3 regions of the Mesorhizobium calcicola genome follow, and region 1 is predicted to be linked to each of the others. Evidence: riboswitches for the same ligand, from Rfam matches in the RefSeq annotation. Region 1 holds a riboswitch; each other region holds the start of a gene.

Region 1 (7,260 bases):
GACTGGCGCATCTCTTCCATGCGCACGAGGTAGCGATCGAAACAGTCGCCGTTCTTGCCGATCGGAATGTCGAAATCCATTTCCGAATAGCATTCATAGGGTTGCGACTTGCGCAGGTCCCAGGGCGCACCCGAACCACGCACCATGACGCCCGAAAAGCCCCAGGCCCAGGCATCGGCCAGTGAAACCGTGCCGATGTCGACATTGCGCTGCTTGAAGATGCGGTTGCCGGTGAGCAACTGATCGAGGTCGTCGATCGACTTCAGGAACGGGTCGATCCACTTGCCGATATCTTCGACCAGCTTCTGCGGCAGGTCCTGATGGACGCCGCCGGGACGGAAATAGGCCGCATGCATGCGCGAACCGCTGGCGCGCTCATAGAACACCATCAGCTTCTCGCGCTCGACGAAGCCCCACAGCGGCGGCGTCAGCGCGCCGACGTCCATCGCCTGCGTCGTCACATTGAGGATGTGCGACATGATGCGGCCGATCTCGCAATAAAGCACGCGGATCAGCTGGCCACGCTTCGGCACGTCGATGCCGAGCAGGCGCTCGGCGGCCAGCGCGAAGGCGTGTTCCTGGTTCATCGGCGCGCAATAGTCGAGCCGGTCGAGATACGGGATCGCCTGCAGATAGGTTTTGGCCTCGATCAGCTTTTCCGTGCCGCGGTGCAGCAGCCCGATATGCGGATCGACGCGATCGACAACCTCGCCGTCGAGCTCCAGCACGAGGCGCAAAACGCCGTGCGCCGCAGGGTGTTGCGGGCCGAAGTTGATGTTGAAGTTGCGGACGGAGGTTTCAGCCATTCTGGCGCCTCAATTCGTCTTGGCTTTTTCATCGCCCGGCAGGACGTAATCCGTCCCTTCCCATGGCGAGAGAAAATCGAAATTGCGGAATTCCTGCTTGAGCTCGACCGGCTCATAGATGACGCGCTTGGCCTCGTCGTCGTAGCGCACCTCGACGAAGCCGGTCAGCGGGAAATCCTTGCGCAGCGGATGGCCTTCGAAACCGTAGTCGGTCAGCAAGCGGCGCAGGTCCGGGTGGCCGGAGAACAGCACGCCATAGAGATCGTAAGTCTCGCGCTCGAACCAGTCGGCGCCGGGATATACGCCGGTGATCGACGGCACCATCGTCTCTTCGTCGGCCTGCACCTTGACGCGGATGCGCACGTTCTGCTTCGGCGACAACAGGTGATAGACGACGTCGAAGCGCTTGGCCCGCGACGGATAGTCGGCGCCGCAGACGTCGATGATCGAGATGAACTGGCAGCGCGCATCGTCGCGCAGGAAGGTCATCACCTCGACCAGATCGCGCGGCTCGACGTGAACGGTGAGCTCGCCATAGGCGATCACCGCGTCGTTCACGCGGCCGATCAGCTTCTCGCCGAGATAGGTCGACAGTTCGCTCAGGGATGCGGTCATGGATTTACCGTTCGATCGTGCCGGTGCGGCGGATCTTCTTCTGCAGGAGAAGAATGCCGTAAAGCAGCGCTTCGGCGCTCGGCGGGCAGCCGGGCACATAGATGTCGACCGGCACGATGCGGTCGCAGCCACGCACCACCGAATAGGAATAGTGGTAGTAGCCGCCGCCATTGGCGCAGGAGCCCATCGAGATGACGTAGCGCGGCTCCGGCATCTGGTCGTAGACCTTGCGTAGCGCCGGCGCCATCTTGTTGGTCAGCGTACCGGCGACGATCATGATGTCGGACTGGCGCGGAGACGCGCGCGGCGCGACGCCGAAGCGCTCGCTGTCATAGCGCGGCATCGAAGTGTGGATCATCTCGACCGCGCAGCAAGCGAGGCCGAACGTCATGAACATCAGCGAACCGCTGCGCGCCCAGGTGATCAGCGCTTCCGTCGAGGTGACGAGAAAGCCCTTGTCGGCCAGCTCGTTGTTGATCTCGAGGAAGAAAGGATCGTCCGCCCCCACCGGCCTGCCGGTGTTGGGATCGATCAGGCCCTTCGGCTTCGGCGCGACGAGCGTGCCGGAACTGTCGTTCAATCCCATTCCAGCGCTCCTTTTTTCCATTCATAGGCAAAGCCGATGGTCAGCACCGCCAGAAAGACCATCATCGACCAGAAGCCGAGCATGCCGATCTTCGAGAACGACACCGCCCACGGAAACAGGAAGGCCACTTCCAGGTCGAAGATGATGAACAGGATCGACACCAGGTAGAAACGGATGTCGAACTTCATGCGGGCGTCGTCGAACGAGTTGAACCCGCACTCGTAGGCGGAAAGCTTTTCGGGATCGGGATTGCGGTAGGCCACCAGGAAGGGGGCGGCCAGCAGCGCCAGGCCGACGACCAGCGCCACGCCGATGAACAGGACGATGGGCAGGTATGAGCTTAGAAGTGCGTTCATGCTCGGCTTTCCGTTGGCGCCAATCCACTTTGATTACAGCACCGGACCCTAATGCGGAAGCGTGACAGTTTAACCGCTGAACCGTTTTAAGGGCCTATGCTGCAACGCGGCGAGGGTTAGCGCAGCACTTCCAGCGAAGCAAGTCAAACCTTGTTCAAAACGCTGACCTGGACGGCATATCCTGGGAAACTGGTCCGATCCGCTCCTGGTTGATTTCCTTCACATTTTACTCCACTTTTGTCTCCTGACATGGTTGCCGCCAGAACCCTGCTAGCATGGGCCGGAATCACCCATCAGCCCCTCGGTCAAATCACCCTCAGAGTGACATCAGCATGAAGGAAAAGATCTCGCTTGCCACGGCCCGGCGCATCGCGCTCGCCGCCCAGGGGTTCCTCGATCCCCACCCCGCCGGCACGCCCGACCGCCGCCATTTCGCCCGTGTGCTCTCCCGCACCGGCCTGCTGCAGATCGATTCCGTCAGCGCGGTGGTGCGTGCTCATTATATGCCGCTCTATTCCCGCCTTGGCCCCTACCCGCTCGCCTTGCTCGACAACGCGGCCGTGACGCGCAAGCGCACGGTGTTCGAATACTGGGCGCACGAAGCCTCCTTCCTGCCGGTCGAGACATACCCGCTCATGCGCTGGCGTATGCAACGGGCCGAAAACGGCGACGAAATGTATCTCGGCCTCGCCAAATGGGGCCGCGAGCACGCCGCCTATATCGAGGAAATCTATAGGGAAGTCGCCGAGCGCGGTCCGATCGCCGCTTCCGCGCTCGAAGGCCAGAAAGGCTCCGGCGGCTGGTGGGGCTGGAGCCATGCCAAGCACGCCTTCGAATGGCTGTTCTGGGCCGGGCGCATCACCACGGCGCACCGTCGCGGTTTCGAGCGGTTCTATGATTTGCCGGAGCGCGTGCTGCCGCAGGCGATCCTCGATCTGCCGATGCCCGCCGCCGAGGACGCGCACCGCGAATTGCTGCGCATCTCGGCCCGCGCCCACGGCGTGGCGACGTCAGGAGATCTGCGCGACTATTTCCGCCTGTCGCCCGCCGACATGAAGGGCCGGCTGGAGGAACTGGTTGAAACAGGCGAGTTGTTGCCGGTGCGCGTCGAAGGCTGGGACAAGCGGGCTTATCTTCACAAAGACGCGCGCCTGCCACGAAAGATCGAGGCCCGTGCCCTGCTGGCGCCGTTCGATCCCGTCGTCTTCGAGCGGTCACGCACCGAGCGGCTGTTCGATTTCCACTACCGCATCGAGATCTACACCCCTGCCGAAAAGCGCCAATACGGCTACTACGTCCTGCCGTTCCTGCTCGGCGACAGGATCGTGGCACGCGTCGACCTCAAGGCCGACCGGCCCGCTGGAGTGTTACGCGTCCACGCCGCCTACGCCGAACCCGGCGCGCCGCCTGAGACCGCCGCAGAACTCCTCGAGGAACTGAAGCAGATGCAGGGCTGGCTTGGCCTTGAGCGAATGGAAGTGACGCCGGCTGGGGATTTGGGGCCAGCGCTAGCAATTCGGTAACATGGCCAACCGCAGTAACTTCTGCCATAGACGCTTCAACAAGCTTGATAGGTTTTGCAATGGCGTTCGCACAAAGTGCTGGACATGATCCATGGTGCGCTGATTGCACATGGAATGGATGCAATACGTAGAGAACAAGACGTTACGCTCCAGTCGAGGCAACTTCGTTTTGAGGCTGAGATTTTCGAGACGGGCACTAGCGGTAGGCTGGTTCTCGAAATCTACATCTTCTCTCCGCTGCTTGACGTTCAGCCGGTCATTGAATCCTTCGCTGGCTTCGGTGACACACGCGAAGAAGAATTGAATCAGGCGTTTGAAAAATTTCTCCGAGGGGTTTTCCATGTAGCCATTGAGGGACTGGCTGATCATGTCTGCGACAACATGCAGGCCGAGGTAGAAATTTGGCAGCAGACTATTCCCAGCTGGAAGATCTGGCGAAAAAATGCCCCCTGGAAGATCTATGGCGGACCGGTCATCTCCCAGGCCACAACCGAGCTTTGCTCGCTGAACCGGGGTTATCCAGCATTCTATGCCAAGCTGGAAAAGCTGTTCACGGCTTCCGCGTCCCCTGGCAGTCATTTTGTACGTACCTTTGTGGCAGGCTTGAAAGGCGAGCCAATTAGTGTCGAGGTCCTTCTCGACAACGCGGTTTGGCAAGAAGGACAGGATCTGGCCCGCAACCATGACTGGGATTATGGCGATGGCTATCAAGCAATCCGTCAAGTTATCCTGGCTCTGCCGGTTGGCGGCTCGTGAGAGCCTTGGGCCGACATCGCCATGTCGTAGCCGTGCGTTGACACAACTCCCCGCAAAAGCCTAAATCCGGTACAGATGGTCCTCTGCCAGCAACGGCAGGGGCTAAGAGGGAATGCGGTGCGGGACAAAAATCCCAAATCCGCGGCTGTCCCCGCAACTGTAAGCGAAGAGCCAAGGCCGAAAGCCACTGGGGCGTTCCCGGGAAGGCGGCTACCCAAGGCGATGACTCGCGAGCCAGGAGACCTGCCGTCTGCGACATTAGAATCCGATCGCCCGGCGGGTTTCCGGGCAAGGAGCCCGATTTTTGGATCATAACGGCAGTATTTCGGCTGGTGCAGCGGATGTTTCGTCCGCCGATGGCGATGCGTTGTCCGGCGTCACCGTCATCGTCTGCGCCTCCTGCCGCGACGAGACCGGCTCCGACGGCCACCCGCGTGCCGGGGAACTGCTCGCCGACGACACGCGCCGCGCCGCGGCGGAGGAAGCGATCCGGGTCCGCACTGTCGAATGCCTCGGCAACTGCAAGCGCCGCCTCAGCGCAGCGATCCTGCGCGACGGCTGCTGGAGCTATGTCTTCGGCGATCTGACCGCGACCAGCGGCGCCGACCTCGTCACCGGCGCCAAACTCTTCGCCACCTCCACCGACGGACTGATCCCATGGCGCGGTCGTCCCGATAGCCTCAAGCGCGGCCTCGTTGCCCGCATCCCTCCCCTCGACCTGTTGAAGGACTGATCATGACTGCCTCCGTCTCCCGCGTCCCTTGCACCGTCGTCACCGGCTTCCTCGGCGCAGGCAAGACGACGCTGGTCCGCCATCTCCTGGAAAACGCCGGCGGCAAGCGCATCGCGATCATCGTCAATGAATTCGGCGACATCGGCATCGACGGCGAAATCCTGAAGAGCTGCGGCATCGACACCTGCCCGGAGGAAAACATCGTCGAACTGGCCAATGGCTGCATCTGCTGCACCGTTGCCGACGATTTCGTGCCGGCGCTCGACCAGATCCTGTCGCTGGTGCCGAAAGTCGACCATATCCTGATCGAGACTTCGGGCCTGGCGCTGCCCAAGCCGCTGGTCCAGGCTTTCCAGTGGCCGACGGTGAAAAGCCGCGTGACGGTCGATGGCGTCATCGCCGTGGTCGATGGACCGGCGCTGGCCGAAGGCCGTGTCGCCAACGACATGGACGCACTCCAGGCACAGCGCGCGCAGGACGAGACGCTCGATCACGACGATCCGGTCGAGGAAGTCTTCGAGGATCAGATCGCCTGCGCCGACCTGATCATCCTGTCGAAGAGCGACCTGATGGACGCCGCCGGCTCGATCCGCGCCAACGCCATCATCAACGAGCACATCTCCCGCGCGGTAAAGATCGTGCCGACCTCGCAAGGCAAGGTCGACCCATCGGTGCTGCTCGGCCTCGGCCTCGCCGTGGAAGACGACATCGAAAACCGCAAAACCCACCATGACGACGAGCTCGACCACGAGCATGATGACTTTGACTCCTTCGTCATCGACATCCCATCGATCGCCAACCCTGATGAGCTGGCAAAACGCGTCGCCACCGCCGCCGAGGAAGAAAATGTGCTGCGCGTGAAGGGCTTTGTCGAGGTCGGCGGCAAGCCGATGCGGCTCCTGCTGCAGGCCGTCGGACCGCGTGTCAATCACTATTACGACCGCGCCTGGACGGCGCAGGACGACCGCCGCTCGCGCCTGGTCGTCATCGGACTGAAGGGGCTGAACCGCCCGGCCATCGAGCGTATACTCGCCGGCTGACGCAAACCACGGATCGCGATGCACATCCTCACCACGACCTCCGCCTCACTCGACGACCTCGCCGAGCCGGTCGATCTGCGGCAGACGCCGGCGGATGTGGTGGCCCTGTCCTTCACCGACAGTGATCTCGCCGGACTGGCCGCAGCCTGGAAGGCCAATGCCGGCCGCCTGCCCTCGATGCGGCTGGCGGCCCTGCGTGACCTGCGCCATCCGATGTCCGTCGACCTCTGGGTCGACAGCGTCGCCCGACACGCCAAGGTCATCCTCGTGCGCATCCTCGGCGGCTACGACTGGTGGCGCTACGGCTGCGACCAGCTTGCCTCGATCGCCCGCGCGCACGGCATCAAGCTGGCGCTGCTGCCCGGCGAATGCCGCGACGAGGATTTGCGCCTGATCGAAGCCTCGACGCTGCCGCGCGAGGAATTGGACGGCCTGCTCGACTATTTCCGCGAGGGCGGTCCTGCGAATATGAGCGCGCTGGTGCAGAAACTGGCGCGGCTGGCGGGGTCTGAAGCAGCAATTTCAGCGCCGGTCGCGGTACCGAAGGCGGGATTTTATGAGCCGGGACTTGGCGTCGTTGATGATCCGAGTGCTTTCCGGATATCGAAGAGCGGTAGCGACGCCGACAATTTCCGTGTTGCCGCCCGCACCATCCCCATCCTGTTCTACCGTTCGATGCTGCTGGCCGCCGATGTCGCACCGATCGACGCGCTTTTTGAAGCGCTGCGGCAACGCGGCATCAACCCAGTCCCCATCTTCGTCTCCAGCCTCAAGGACCCGGCGTCGCTGGCGTTCGTGGAAACCGCACTGGCCGCACTACAGCCTGCCGCCATCATCACCGCGAC
Region 2 (7,260 bases), on a different contig from region 1:
TCCTTCGGCCACAAACGCATCGGCTACATCGCCGGCCAGCCGGATCTGGCGACGACGCGCGAACGCATCGACGCTTTTCGCCTGTCGCTGGCAGCCAATGGACTTGAGTGCCTGCCGCACTATGTCTCGCCGGACAACGTCGACACGGCGAGCGCAACGGCATCGACCCACGCCATCCTGTCATTGCCTTCGCCGCCTACGGCATTGGTCACCGGCAACAACATGACGACGATCGGAGCAGTGCGGGCGATCCGCGAACGAGGCCTTTCGATACCGGCGGACCTTTCGCTTGCCGGCTTCGACGATTTCGAATGGGCAGACTGCTTCGAGCCGCGCCTGACGCTTGTCGCGCAGCCCTGTACCGAGATCGGACGACAGGCGGCTGCCTTGCTCTGCGCCCGCATCGCATCCACCGGTTTGGAGCCGCAGGCGGTGCGGCTGCGGGCCACGCTGCAGGTCCGTCAATCCTGCGCGAGGCCGGCATGAGTGCGCCGCTGCTGTCGGTCACCGGCGCGGTCAAGCGCTTTGGCGGCGTCCAGGCGCTGCGTCGTGTCGATTTCGACCTCAATCCCGGCGAGATCCACGCGCTGCTCGGTGAAAACGGCGCTGGCAAGTCGACCCTCATGAACCTGTTGTCGGGTGTCTATGCGCCAGACGAGGGCACCATCCAGATCGACGGCAAGCCAGTGCGCTTCAACAACCCGCGTGAAGCGCAGGCGGCCGGCATCGCCACCATTTTCCAGGAGCTCGACCTGGTGCCGACGCTCGACGTGGCGGCCAACCTCTTCCTCGGCCGCGAACTGATGCGGCCGGGCGGCTTCCTCGACGTGCCGGCGATGCGCAGCGAGGCCCGCAAGCGGCTCGAAGCCATAGAGCTTGCCATCGATCCCGCCAGCATGGTGGCGAACCTGTCGATCGGCCAGCGCCAGGTCGTGGCGATCGTCAAGGCGCTGTCCTACGCCTCGCGCGTGCTGATCATGGACGAGCCGACGGCGGCACTGACGGTGGGCGAGGTCGAAAGGCTGTTCGACATCATGCGCAAGCTCGCCGCCAGCGGCGTCGGCATCGTCTATATCTCGCATCGCCTGGAAGAGGTGCCGCAGATCGCCGACCGGGTTACGGTGATGCGCGACGGTCGCGTCGCCGGCGTCACCGAGCCGCATGCTCCGCAGGCGAAGCTGGTGCGCCTTCTGGTCGGGCGACCGCTGAATGAGCTTTATCCCGAACGCACCAGGGAGGCTGGCAAGACGCTGCTCAGCCTGCGCAATGCGAGCTTCAGGCTCGCCCATGAAAGCGCTGGATGGCAGCCGCCGACAGGCATCTCACTCGACGTCAAGGCGGGTGAGATCGTCGGGCTGGCCGGCATCATGGGGGCAGGGCGTACCGAGCTCTTGAGCGCGCTCTACGGGACCGGCCTTGCAGGTCGCTGGGAGGGTGATGTCGCGGTCGACGGCCGCCAGGTGAAGCTCGATTCGATCAAGGCCGCACGCGACGCCGGCATCGCCTTCGTCACCGACGATCGGCGCGGCAGCGGCCTGATGCTGAGGATGGCGGTGAGCCTCAATCTTGTCATGTCGGTGATCCGGCGCATCTCACCCTTCGGGCTGATGTCGGCGCGCCGGCAGGCGGACGCGGTGAAGCAGTCCTTCGGCCAGTTCGATATCAGGCCGAAAAACCCCGACATCGCGGTCGGCGCGCTTTCGGGCGGCAATCAGCAAAAGGTGGTGCTCGCCAAGGAGATCCTCGGCAATCCCCGGCTGCTGCTGCTCGACGAACCGACGCGCGGCGTCGATGTCGGCGCCAAGGGTGAGATCTACACGCGGCTGCGGCAACTGGCGGCTCAGGGCCTCGGCATTCTGGTCGCTTCCAGCGAGATGCCGGAGCTGATCGGCCTGTGCGACCGCATCGTGGTGCTGCGCCAAGGGCGCAACGTGGCGGAATTCATCGGCGGCGTCGACGAGCACACAGTGCTTAACGCGGCAAATGGCAGGGAGGCCTGATGTCTGAGCAGAAGATTTCGGAGGCAAGCGGCCTGGTGGCCGCAGCACGGGTGCATCGCGATCCGCTAGCCTTGGTGGTGCGCTTCCAGAGCTTGATCGGCCTCGTCGTCGTGGCGATCGGCGGCGTCATCTTCTCGCCGCGCCGGCATGGCGAAATCCTGTTCCTCAACCCCGACAACATCGCCAATATCGTTCGCGCCGTGTCTGAGACCGGCATCATCGCCATTGGCATGACCTTCGTCATCATCACCGCCGGCATCGACCTTTCTGTCGGCGCGGTGCTCGGGCTCTCCAGCGTCGTCACCGCATCGATGATGATCTCGGGCGGCTTCGGGCTCATCCCCACCATCCTTGCGGTGCTCGTCATGGGCATCGCCTTCGGCGTCATCCAGGGCACCATATCCAGCCGCTTCCGGCTCGAGCCGTTCATCGTGACGCTCGCTGGCCTGCAGGCGGCGCGCGGACTGGCGCTGGTCGTGTCGGGCAATCAGTACATCAACATTTCCTATGGCGACGGACCGGGGCTGGCGCCACCGGTGTTCGCGGTGCTGGGTGAGCGGCTGTTCAACAACACCGTGCCTGTGGCGACGATCGTGTTCATCGTCTTTGCCGCGATCGCCACGATCGTGCTCAACACGACGCGTTTCGGCCGCTATGTCTTTGCCGTCGGCGGCAACGAGCGCGCGGCGCGTATTTCCGGCGTGCCGGTGTCGATGGTCAAGATATCGGTCTACGCCATCACCGGCTTTGCCGCCGCACTTGCCGGCATAGTGCATGCTGGCCAGTTCAATTTTGGCAGTGCCAATGACGGCATGGGCTACGAGCTTACCGCGATTGCCGCCGTGGTCATCGGCGGCACCAGCCTGTTCGGTGGCGCCGGCTCGATGGTCGGCACCGTCGCCGGCACCATTATGCTCGGCGCGCTCGCCAACATCCTTCAGCTCAACAACATCACCCCCGCCATGCAGCTGCTCGCGACTGCCGCGATCATCGTGCTGGCGGCAGTGCTTCAATCCCTCGTTCGCCGCCGTGAGGGTTTGGGTCGTTAGGAGGTTGGCGGCAGCAAGTGGAAGTCAACCAAGGTCTGGCTCCGGCCCGACGAGGAGGAGAGAGTATGAAAACCACAAGACAAAGGCGTGCCCTCAGGGCCGCGCTTCTGGCAGGCGCTGGCCTGTGCATCGCGGGAGCCGCCCAGGCTGCCGACCCGATGGTCAAGGCCTGCGCCAAGGACGGCCAGTTCATCATCGGCTTTTCGCAAGCCAACAATGCCGAACCCTATCGCCAGCACGTCAATGACGAGTTGACCGCGGCGGCCAAGGAAGTGCCGGGCTTCACGCTGCAGATCGCCGACGGCGCCGGCAACGTCAACACGCAGACCTCGCAGGTCGACAATTTCATCACCCAGAAGGTCGATCTGCTGCTGATCTCGCCCTTCGAGGCGGCACCGCTGACGCCGGCGGTCAAACGCGCCATGGATGCCGGCATTCCGGTCATCGAACTCGATCGCAAGACGGTCGGCGATCCCGGCAAGGACTACACCGCTTTCATCGGCGGCGACAATTACAAGATCGCGCTCGAGGCGGGTAAATATACTGCCAAGACCCTGCTGCCCGATGGTGGCGAAGCAGCCGTACTCGAAGGACTGCCAAGCTCTACGCCCGCAGTCGAACGGCTGAACGGCTTCAAGGATGGCGTCAAGGAGAATGCCAAGATCCAGGTCGTCGCCGAGCAGGCCGCCGACTGGGTGCCGGACAAAGCCCAGACCGCCTTTTCGGCTATGCTGCAGGCGCACCCCGACATCAAGGTGCTTTATGCCTCGAACGACATGATGGCGGCCGGCGCGCTGCTAGCCGCCAAGGGCGCCGGCAAGGACGTCAAGATCATCGGCACAGATGGCTTGCCAGGCCCGGCCGGTGGCATCGAGGCGGTGGCGAAAGGCGACTGGGCGGCGACCTTCACCTATCCAACTGGCGCCAAGGAAGCGATCGAGATGTCGAAGAAGATTCTGCTCGATTGTGCGACCTCGGTGGATTCGACGGTCACAGTCGACACCACCGCGATCACGCCCGAGAACGCCAAACAGCTCTCCGGCAAGTAAGCTCAGATTGTCCGATCCAGGGCGGGGTTCCAGACCCCGCCCTGCGCGCGTTCGCAACCCTCACCGGCAAGTCGAAATGATCACGACAGACAGCGACATGATGTATCTCTCTAAGAGTTCTGTTATTACATAACAAGAGGGCGTTGCATATGCGCGTTTTCTGACGAGGCCGCCGGCTCCTGCTTCGACGGTAGCAGGTCTGGTCGAAAAAGAATCGTTGCGACCCGATCGACGGAAATCTACGGTGGCCGGTGATGGTCCCCAAGCTGAAAGGCAAGGGGTGAAAAGGGAACACGGTGAGGCCTGTTCGGGTCGAAGCCGTGGCTGCCCCCGCAACTGTAAGCGGCGAGCAAAATCCACAAATGCCACTGGCCGGCAAGGCTGGGAAGGCAGGATGGCGCAACGACCCGCGAGCCAGGAGACCTGCCATCAGCATGAGTTAACCGGACGGGGTGTGCCGGGAGGAGACATGGACATCGGTCTTGTCGGCCGATTCGCCAGCTTCCTTCCGTCGCCAGTTTTGGAAAGTGACGGAAAGTTGGACGGCGACACCGATCGTATTCACCGCATCATTGTCTGCACGCTTTGCCGCGACGTTCCGACAGGGATCAGGTCGGGTGAAAGCCTGTGCGCCGATTTGCGTTCCCGGCTCTCGGCCCACCATGAACCCGCGGCGGCGCATGGCTTCACTGTCGAGGGCGTGGCTTGCATGGCCGGCTGCGCGCGGCCCTTGACGGTGGCCTTCCAGGCATCGGGCAAGGCCGCCTATCTCTTCGGCTCTATCGATGCGCAGGCCGATGTCGGCGATCTCGTGCGATTTGCCAGACTCCATGCTTCGCTCGCCGATGGCTGGTGCAATTCGGGACAGCGTCCGGCGGGCTTGGCCGGCAAGACGCTGGCGCGCATCCCGGGTCCGGGCGATCCGGCGGGCAACTGCCGATAACAGCGCCGGTTCTCGAAGCGCGTGACCTGAGCGCCGTGGCGAATGGCCGAGATCTGGTCCATGAGGTCAGCCTCTCGGTGGCCGTGGGTGATCGCCTTGCCATCATCGGTCCCAACGGCGCCGGCAAGACGACGCTGCTGCGCATGCTGTCGGGCATGCTGCGGCCAAGTTCCGGGGAGGTGAAGCTTGGCGGGCGCCGGCTGGAGAGGATTTCGGCCGCCGAGCGGGCGCTGCATATCGCCGTGGTCGGTCAGACCGACCAGCCCGATCCGCGGCTGGCGGTGATCGACTATGTCGAGCTTGGCCGGGTTCCGCACGCCGGCCGCAGGCGCAGGAGCGACGAACGCGATATTGTCGTCGACGCACTGCGCAGGACCGGTCTGCTGCCGCTGCTTGGGCGAACCATCGGTTCGTTGTCGGGAGGTGAGCGCCAGCGTGCCCAGCTGGCGCGCGCCATCGCGCAGGAGCCGAGGATCCTGTTCCTCGACGAGCCGACCAATCATCTCGACCCGCGCGCTCGCGGCGAACTGCTCGAACTCGTGGCCGGCTTCGGCATGACCGTGATCGCGGTGCTGCACGATCTTGCCCTGGTGGCACCCTTCGCCACCAGGGTCGCGGTGATGAACAATGCCCGCCTGCAAGCGTTCGCCGCGCCGCGCGAAGCGCTGACCCAACAGCTGATCCACCAGATTTTCGGCGTCGACGTCTTTCGTTTGCGCCATCCGACCGAAGACCGCGAATTGACGGTGTTCGAGGTTCCGAACCGCGCCGCGCCGCCATCCTGGAAGACTGAGCTCGCAGACATCACCGTCAAGGTCGGCGACCGCAAGGGCACGCGGGTGTTCCTCTATGATTCCGGCGAGGACAAGCCGTTCACCGCGGGCAGGTTCGCCATTCCGAGCGCCATGATATCAGCCGCCGGCGGCGACAACATCATGGCCGACATGGACACCAGCTGGGGCAATACGGATTGGGAAACCGTGGCGTCGCGCAATCCGCAATTCCTCATCCTGCTCGATTACCAGGACGGCGGCGGCTACAAGAAACTGCTCGACTTCCTGATAGCGCATCCGGCCATGAAAGAAACGGACGCCGTCAAGAACGAGCGTTTCGTCGCCCTGCGCTATGCCGAGCTGACGCCTGGACCCGCCAACATCGAAGCCATCGACAAGATCGCCAAGGCGATGCATCCGGAAGCGTTTTGACGCATGTCGCCCAAAAGTGCGCAGCGGTTTTGGGGCAACGACCTGCATGAAAAGGTCCTGAAGTGCGTCGCATGAGTCCAGATGAATGCGACGCACTTCCAGGCTTGCGACATAAGACATTCGCACTGGCCATGATGCTGGGAGCGGCGGCGATCGCCGCTCTCGCCTTGCTGTCGATCGCCTATGGCTCGACGCTGATCCCGTTGACGGACGTCGTTGCTGCGCTCGGCCATGCGATTGGGCTCGGCGGGCACGACGTGTCCGGGCCGGTCGGCAAGATCGTCGTCGATCTGCGGCTGCCGCGCACGATCCTGGCCATCTGTGTCGGTGCCGGCCTGGGCATTGTCGGTGCGCTGCTGCAGACGGTAACCCGCAACGACCTTGCCGATCCATTCCTGTTCGGCCTGTCGTCGGGAGCCGCTGCCGGCGCGGTGTCCGTCATCACCGTCTTCGGCGACAGTTTTGGTATCTGGACGCTGCCGGTCGCGGCCTTCACCGGCGGCATACTGGCTGCGGGCGTCGTCCTGCTGTTGGTCGCGCGGGTGAGGGGGCAAGGCCCGGAGCGGCTGATCCTCGCCGGCCTTGCCGTCTCGTTCATGTTTACCGCCTTGACCAACTATCTGGTCTTTGCCGGCGACCAGCGCGCTGCCCATTCGGTGCTGTTCTGGACGATGGGCGGTCTTGGCTTGGCGCGCTGGGACAATGTCTGGCTCGGCGCGCTGGGTGCCGGAACCATTCTGGCCTATGCGCTGTGGAACCACCGCCGGCTCGATGCTTTCCTGGCCGGCGAAAATGCGGCCGAAAGCCTTGGCGTGCCGGTGGCGCGGATGCGCACGATGACCTTTCTCGTCGCCGCGTTCTCGACGGCGGTCCTGGTCTCGGTCGCCGGCGTCATCGGCTTCGTCGGGCTGATGATCCCGCATCTGTCGCAGCCGCTCTCCGGTCCGCTGCATCTGCGCCTGGTTGCCAGCTGCGCTGTCTTCGGCGCGGTGCTGTTATTGGCAAGCGACCTTC
Region 3 (7,260 bases), on a different contig from region 1:
TTTTGTTGGCGACGCGGAAAATCCGTTCTTCACGCCCGATCCGGCTTCCGTTCCCGTCTTCACGCAGTATCTCGACGGCATCCGCAAGGCGGGATCGTCGATCGGCGCGGTGATCGAGATCGTCGCCGACGGCGTTCCGGCAGGCCTCGGCGCGCCGATCTACGCCAAGCTCGACCAGGACATTGCCTCCGGCCTGATGTCGATCAATGCCGTCAAGGGCGTCGAGATCGGCAATGGTTTTGAGGCTGCCCGCATCACCGGCGAACAGAATGCCGACGAGATGCGCATGGGCAATGACGGCAGGCCGGTGTTCCTGTCCAACAATGCCGGCGGCATCCTCGGCGGCATCTCGACCGGCCAGGCGATCGTCGCCCGTTTCGCCGTCAAGCCGACCTCGTCGATCCTGACGCCGCGCAAGTCGATCGACAAGGACGGCCACGACGTCGAGATCATGACCAAGGGCCGTCACGATCCATGCGTCGGCATCCGCGCCGTGCCGATCGGCGAGGCGATGGTTGCCTGCGCCATTGCCGATCACTATCTGCGTCATCGGGGACAGACAGGGCAGGGAATAGGCAGTAGGCATTAGGGCTTACAGATACCGCCATTTTTTGCTTTTCCCTACTCCCTTACTGTCCTATTCCCTACTCCCTGCGAGCGAAGCGAGCTTTTATGCCTTACGACCAGAAGAAAATCGTCGAAGCCCTGCGCGCTTTCGAACGCGGCGAGATCGTCGTCGTCATGGACGATGACGGGCGCGAGAACGAGGGCGACCTGATCGTCGCCGCCGTCCATTGCACGCCGGAGAAGATGGCGTTCATCATCCGTCACACCTCCGGCATCGTCTGCACGCCGATGCCGCGCGAGGAGGCCAAGCGGCTCAACCTGTCGCCGATGGTCGCCGACAATGATTCCGCCCACACCACCGCTTTCACCGTCAGCGTCGATTTCAAGCACGGCACGACGACAGGCATTTCGGCCGAGGACCGCACGCTGACCGTGCGCAATCTCGCCAACGGCAATGTCGGCGGCTCGGATTTCGTCCGTCCCGGCCACATCTTTCCGCTGATCGCGCGCGAGGGCGGCGTGCTGATGCGTTCGGGCCATACCGAAGCCGCGGTTGACCTGTGCAAGCTCGCCGGCCTGGCGCCGGTCGGCGTCATTTCGGAACTGGTCAATGACGACGGCACCGTCAAGCGCGGCCCGCAGGTTTCGGCCTTTGCCGAGGAGCATGGTCTCAAACAGGTTTCGGTCGCCGACCTCATCGCCTACCGGCAACGCAAGGAAACGCTGGTCGAGCGCGTGGCTTGCTCCGAAATCGACACGCTTGGCGGCAAGGCGCAGGTCTTCACCTACACGCTGCCGTGGGACTCCATGCATCACGTCGCCATTGTCTTCGGCGACATCCGCGACGGCGAGGAGGTGCCGGTGCGCCTGCATTCCGAGGATGTGGTGACCGACGTGTTCGGCACCAGCCACCGGCTCGACGCCATCATGAAGGCAATGGGCGAGCGCAGGCGTGGTGTCATCGTCTATCTGCGCGAAGGCTCCGTCGGCGTTGCCCACCAGGAACGCAAGCGGCCGGCTTCGACCGACCGCGAGGATCACGAAGAGGCGCGCCGCCGCGAAAACGAATGGCGCGAAATCGGCCTCGGCGCGCAGATCCTGAAAGATCTCGGCATTTCCTCGATCAACCTGATCGCTTCACGCGAGCGCCACTATGTCGGTCTCGAGGGTTTTGGCATCCACATCGCCAAGACCGAGATTCTCTGACGAGGTAAGTGCCGCGAAGCGCCTGGCCCGTTCGAACCAGGCGCTTCGGGGTTCATTCCGCGGGAACGGCGGCCGCTTCGCACCCGTCCAGGTCGCACTCAGGCGTGGCAAGGCTGCGCTGGCCAAGCAGGACCGTGGCCAGTGCGATTGTGCCTGAAGCCACCGACACCCAGAACCCGTTCTGCGCGCCGAACGCGTCGACCACCGAGCCGGCCGCGAACGAGCCCAGCGCCATGCCGATGCCGATCCCGGTAGTCACCCAGGTGATGCCCTCGGTCAGCATCGCTTCCGGCACATGCCGCTCGATCAGGCCGAATGCCGTGATGAAGGTCGGCGAGATCGCCACGCCGCTGAGGAAGACGGTCAAGGCCAGCAGAGGCACCGTGCCGGCGGAGAGCGGCAGCAATGTGCTGAGCGCGATGATGGCGATCGCGATAGCCAGCTGGCGTTGCAGCGGTGCTTTCAGATTGAGCGCGCCGACGATGATGCCGAGCACGAACGATCCCAGCGCGTAGACGCCGATGACGAGGCTCGCGGCGCCGGGTTGGCCAAGCTCCTTGGTGATCGCCACGGTGCTCACTTCCGTCGTCGCGAAGGTCGCGCCGATGAAGATCAGGGCGAAGGTGATGATCTGCACCGGCCGCAGGCGAATTGCCGAGCCGCGCGAACCATGTTCCACCGGTCGCACTTGCGGCTCGGTCGAACGCTGCAGGATGAACGCCGTCGAGCCGAAGGCGAGGAACACTGTGCTTGCCAGCATTCCCGCTTCCGGGAACAGGGCGGCACTCAGGCCGACCGACAGCGATGCGCCGGCAATGTAGACCAGCTCGTCCGCCGCCGACTCGAAGGCGAATGCGGTATTCATCTCCGGCCGCCCGCGAAAAATCTCGGTCCAGCGTGCGCGCACCATTGCCGGGATGCTGGGCATCGCCGCGGCCAGCAGCGCCGACACGAACAGCGTCCATACCGGCCAGTCCTGATTGGCCGCCGCAATCAGGACCGCGAAAGCGAGCACGGAGATGATGGTGGTCGGCACCACGATCCGTGTCTGGCCAAGGCGGTCGACCAGCCTCGATATTTGCGGTGCCACGAAAGCATTGCCCAGCGCGAATGTCGCGGAGACCGCGCCGGCCAGCCAGTATTCGCCACGCGTCTGCGACAGCATTGCCACGATACCGATCGGCGCCATCGCGATCGGCAGGCGGGCCATGAAGCCCGCAGCTGCAAAGCCCTTGGCGCCGGGGGCGCGAAAGATTTCCGAATAGGGATTTTGCATGTCCGGTTCCTCGACAAAGGCAGGTTCGACAATTACATACGAAGCGTATGATTGTTAAATAGATCATACGTCGCGTATGTCAATTGGCATACGAGGCGTATGTTAATAAGGCCAGAAGCCATGCACAAACCTCGCAAGGAGATGATTGCCGAGACGCGCGGCAAGCTGATCGCGGCGGCCCGCCATGCCTTCGGCACGATCGGCTATGCCGAAGCCTCGATGGATGATTTCACCGCGTCGGCCGGGCTGACGCGCGGCGCGCTCTATCATCATTTCGGCGACAAGAAGGGACTGCTGCAGGCGGTCATCGCCGAAATCGACGGCGAGATGGCTGCTCGGGTGACCGAGGTCGCGTCGAGAGCGCCGACCCGCTGGCAGTATTTCGTCGACGAATGCACGACCTATATCGAGATGGCGTTGGAGCCGGAAATCCAGCGCATCATGTTCCGGGATGGCCCGGCCATGCTGGGCGATCCGGCACAATGGCCGAATGCCAATGCGTGCATCGCTTCAATGACCGGTCATCTGACGGCGCTGCAGGAGGAGGGAGTGGTCGTCTCCAGCCTCGACCCCGAGACGGCCTCGCGGCTGATCAACGGCGCGAGCAGTCAGGCGGCGCAACGGATCGCCAATTCGAATGACCCCGAAGCGACGTCGAGGAAGGTGGTGACGGCGTTCAAGCAGCTGCTTGAGGGTCTGCTCAAAAAGCCGGATCCGCAGCCGAACTGAAGTCCCCACCGGCGACCTGGAGCCACTGCCCGCGATTGACAATAGCCGGTTTGAGCGCATCCTTTCCCGCCATCTCTTAGGGGGAGATTCGGGGCATGTGGGATTTCGATATCGGCAGGTCGGTGTCCATCATGATGCGGACCTGGCCTTTCATTGTCTTTCGCATGATCGTCTATTTCGGCATCACGCTGGCCTATATCGTGGCGACCGGGACGGGCGCCTCGGTTGGCTACGGCGTCGGTCATATCTCCACCGATCCCGACGGGCCGCTGTCCTTTGCCTTGTGGGGCGGCGTGGTCGGCTTCGGCGTCGTCTCGATCGCCGTCTACTGGATCCGCGAATACATCCTTTACGTCGTCAAGGCCGGCCATATCGCCGTCATGGTCCATCTGATCGACGGCCGCGACATTCCCGACGGCCAGAACCAGATTGCCTACGCCAGGGACATCGTGACCCAGCGTTTTGCCGAGGCCAACATCCTTTTCGTCGTCGACCAACTGGTCAAGGGCGCCATCCGCGCCATTACCGGCCTGATCGGCGGCATCGCCGCCTTCCTGCCGATACCGGGCCTGAGCGGCCTGGTCAGCTTCATCAACACGGTGATCCGCCTGTCGCTGACCTATGTCGACGAGATCATCCTCGGCTACAACATCCGCATCAATTCAGCCTCGCCGTTCGAGACGGCCCGGCAAGGCGTCGTGCTCTATGCCCAGAACGGCAAGACCATGGTCAAGAATGCCGTCTGGCTGGCGGTCATCATGTGGGGCGTGTCCTTCGTCATCTTCCTGTTGATGCTGGCTCCGGCCGGCGCCATTCTTTTCCTCATGCCCGGCCAGCTCGCCGGCTGGGCCTTCGTGCTCGCCATCGTCTTCGCCTGGGCCTTCAAGGCAGCCTTCATCGAACCCTTCGCCATCGCCTGCCTGATGCAGGTCTATTTCGGGACCATCGAGGGCCAGGTGCCCGATCCCGCCTGGGACGCCCGGCTGGCCGAGGCGTCGTCGAAGTTCAGGGAACTCAAGGACAAGGCGCTGGCCTCCTTCGGCGGCTCGCGCTGGGGCACGGCCGGCGCGACAGGCTGACCAGCCGCGGTCGCCGGTGCGGCATCGGCGCCGTTGAGGCGCGCCACGGTCGATTTGAGCGGCGCTTCGCCTTGCCCGGAAAAGGTCTCGCTCATGATCAGCTCCGGCAGCGGCAAGCGGCGTCCCCAGCCGTGTGCTTCGAGATCCGGTTTCGGCGCGAACTCTGAGACGCGGCCGACGCAGAGATAGGCGACCGGCGTCACATGCTCGGGAATTGACAGCAGGCTTTTCAACGCCTGCGCCTCGATGATGCTGACCCAGCCGACACCGACGCCTTCGGCGCGCGCCGCCAGCCAGAAATTCTGCACCGCGCAGACCGTGCTGTAGAGGTCCATCTCCGGATTGTGCCAACGTCCCAGCGGCGAACCCTTCGAGCGCTGGCGGTCGCAAGTGATGCAGATGTTGAGCGCGCTTTCGCAGATGCCTTCAAGCTTGAGTTTGCGGTAGAGCGCCTGCCGCTCCTCTCCGATGGCCGGCAATTCCTGCTCGCGCGCCGCCAGGAACAGGTCGCGCACTTTTTCCCGTCGTCCGGCGTCGCGAATGACAATGAAGTTCCATGGCTGCATGAAGCCGACCGATGGTGCGTGATGAGCCGCAAGCAGCAGCCGCGCCAGCACGTCGTCGTCAAGCGCGGTGGGCAGGAAATGGCTGCGGACATCGCGGCGCGTGAACACGGCGCGATAGACCGCATCGCGCGCACTCTGGTCAAACCCGTCGCCAATAGAGGCGGTCATGTGTTCGGGCATCGCGTGTCCCCTTGCGATTGCAATCCATTTCATCCGCCTGACCATGCGGATGACGATGCCTGCCAGGCCGGTCTTCTGGCTCGGGATCAACCCGCGTCCGGTGCCTTCCCGTCATCGACAGTGGCATTTACCGGCGCGGTCCCCCTCACAGCGTTGGGCACGCCACGGAATTCAACCGTGTTCCCGATTCTCCCGCTTGCGCGGGCACCAGGCAGTGGCGGCGACCTTACGCCGAAGTGCTGAGGACGCCAATGCCCGCAGCGACACCAAAGGACGCAGGCGTGATTTTCCCCCAGTCATTGCGTCGGCGCGCATGGCCATTGCGCCCATAGATGCCTAGATTAGGACAATGGTCACTCGTCTCTACACCATCCGATCTTCCTCGAACACATCACGCCGCCCGGCCATCCCGAGCGGCCCGACCGCTTGCGCGCCATTGAACGCGTGCTTGACGACGAGGCTTTTGCCGCGCTCGATCGGGTCGAGGCGCCGGAGGGCGACGACGCCACCATCCTCTACGCGCATCCCGCCGATTTCGTCGCCCGCGTCCGCGCCGCCATTCCCGACACCGGTATCGCCCGCATCGACGCCGACACCACCGCCAGCCCGAAGAGCTGGCAGGCGGCGATAACCGCGATCGGCGCCGCCAACGCCGCCGTGGATGACGTTTTCACAGGCCGCGCCGACAATGTCTTCGTCGCCGCGCGGCCGCCCGGCCATCATGCCGAAAAGACCACGGCGATGGGCTTCTGCCTCTTCAACACGGCGGCGATCGCGGCGCGCTATGCGCAGAACAAACATGGCGTCGAGCGCGTTGCCGTCGTCGACTGGGACGTGCATCACGGCAACGGCACGCAAGATATTTTCTGGGACGATCCGTCGGTGCTCTATTGCTCGACGCACCAGATGCCGCTCTACCCCGGCACCGGGGCAAAGAACGAGACCGGTGCCGGCAACATCGTCAACGCACCTTTGGCGCCACAGACCGGCAGCGAGGTTTTTCGCGATGCTTTCCTGTCGCGTGTGCTGCCGGCGCTCGACAATTTCGCCCCCGACCTGATCATCATTTCGGCCGGTTTCGATGCGCATCACCGCGATCCGCTGGCCGAGATCAACCTGACCGAGGATGATTTCGACTGGGCGACCGGCCAGCTGATGCAGCGCGCCACGCGCCACAGCGGCAACCGGCTCGTCAGCCTGCTCGAGGGTGGCTACGATCTGCAGGGACTGGCATTTTCGGTCGCCGCCCATGTCGGGCGACTGATGAAAGGATGAATGATGGCTGGTGAGACCAACGAAGACGTCAAGGCGATGAGCTTCGAACAGGCACTCGACGCGCTGGAGAAGATCGTCGATGATCTGGAGCGCGGTGACGTGCCGCTCGACCAGTCGATCAGGATCTATGAGCGCGGCGAGGCGCTGAAAGCACACTGCGACCGGCTGCTGAAGGCCGCCGAGGACAAGGTCGAGAAGATCAGGCTGTCGCGCGATGGCAAGCCGGTTGGAACAGAGCCGCTCGACGCGGACTGAGGCGCGATCCGCACGATGGTCTCGACTCACCGGCTTTTGGACATGATCATGGTCGAGGATAGCAGCCGTCCCGATTGAAACGGCTTCAGGACAAGAGAAGGTTCGGAAACGATGTGCAGAAACATCA

The links. Region 1 has a riboswitch for cobalamin ahead of ACFSQT_RS30850 (DUF1636 family protein). Riboswitches for the same ligand answer to the same signal wherever they lie in the genome.
Region 2: linked by a shared signal. The riboswitch ahead of ACFSQT_RS00370 (DUF1636 family protein) and the one ahead of ACFSQT_RS30850 (DUF1636 family protein) in region 1 are both predicted to bind cobalamin.
Region 3: linked by a shared signal. The riboswitch ahead of bluB (5,6-dimethylbenzimidazole synthase) and the one ahead of ACFSQT_RS30850 (DUF1636 family protein) in region 1 are both predicted to bind cobalamin.

The regions. Positions count from the first base shown of each region.
Region 1 is NZ_JBHUGY010000055.1:35,153-42,412, reverse strand. Features, by position in the region: gene ACFSQT_RS30880 (NADH-quinone oxidoreductase subunit D) at 1-806, opposite strand, end outside; gene ACFSQT_RS30875 (NADH-quinone oxidoreductase subunit C) at 816-1,421, opposite strand; gene ACFSQT_RS30870 (NuoB/complex I 20 kDa subunit family protein) at 1,426-2,007, opposite strand; gene ACFSQT_RS30865 (NADH-quinone oxidoreductase subunit A) at 1,998-2,363, opposite strand; gene ACFSQT_RS30860 (winged helix-turn-helix domain-containing protein) at 2,696-3,886, shown strand; gene ACFSQT_RS30855 (DUF6348 family protein) at 3,971-4,642, shown strand; cobalamin riboswitch at 4,702-4,907, shown strand; gene ACFSQT_RS30850 (DUF1636 family protein) at 4,947-5,375, shown strand; gene cobW (cobalamin biosynthesis protein CobW) at 5,378-6,415, shown strand; gene cobN (cobaltochelatase subunit CobN) at 6,434-7,260, shown strand, end outside.
Region 2 is NZ_JBHUGY010000001.1:57,726-64,985, forward strand. Features, by position in the region: gene ACFSQT_RS00350 (LacI family DNA-binding transcriptional regulator) at 1-486, shown strand, start outside; gene ACFSQT_RS00355 (sugar ABC transporter ATP-binding protein) at 483-2,000, shown strand; gene ACFSQT_RS00360 (ABC transporter permease) at 2,000-3,049, shown strand; gene ACFSQT_RS00365 (substrate-binding domain-containing protein) at 3,115-4,098, shown strand; cobalamin riboswitch at 4,337-4,543, shown strand; gene ACFSQT_RS00370 (DUF1636 family protein) at 4,568-5,041, shown strand; gene ACFSQT_RS00375 (ATP-binding cassette domain-containing protein) at 5,077-6,246, shown strand; gene ACFSQT_RS00380 (FecCD family ABC transporter permease) at 6,318-7,260, shown strand, end outside.
Region 3 is NZ_JBHUGY010000004.1:39,402-46,661, forward strand. Features, by position in the region: gene aroC (chorismate synthase) at 1-589, shown strand, start outside; gene ribB (3,4-dihydroxy-2-butanone-4-phosphate synthase) at 673-1,773, shown strand; gene ACFSQT_RS02940 (MFS transporter) at 1,826-3,049, opposite strand; gene ACFSQT_RS02945 (TetR/AcrR family transcriptional regulator) at 3,170-3,778, shown strand; gene ACFSQT_RS02950 (hypothetical protein) at 3,874-4,857, shown strand; partial or broken gene bluB (5,6-dimethylbenzimidazole synthase) at 4,974-5,648, opposite strand; cobalamin riboswitch at 5,652-5,830, opposite strand; partial or broken gene ACFSQT_RS02960 (histone deacetylase family protein) at 5,953-6,878, shown strand; gene ACFSQT_RS02965 (exodeoxyribonuclease VII small subunit) at 6,882-7,133, shown strand; gene ACFSQT_RS02970 (DUF2277 domain-containing protein) at 7,245-7,260, shown strand, end outside.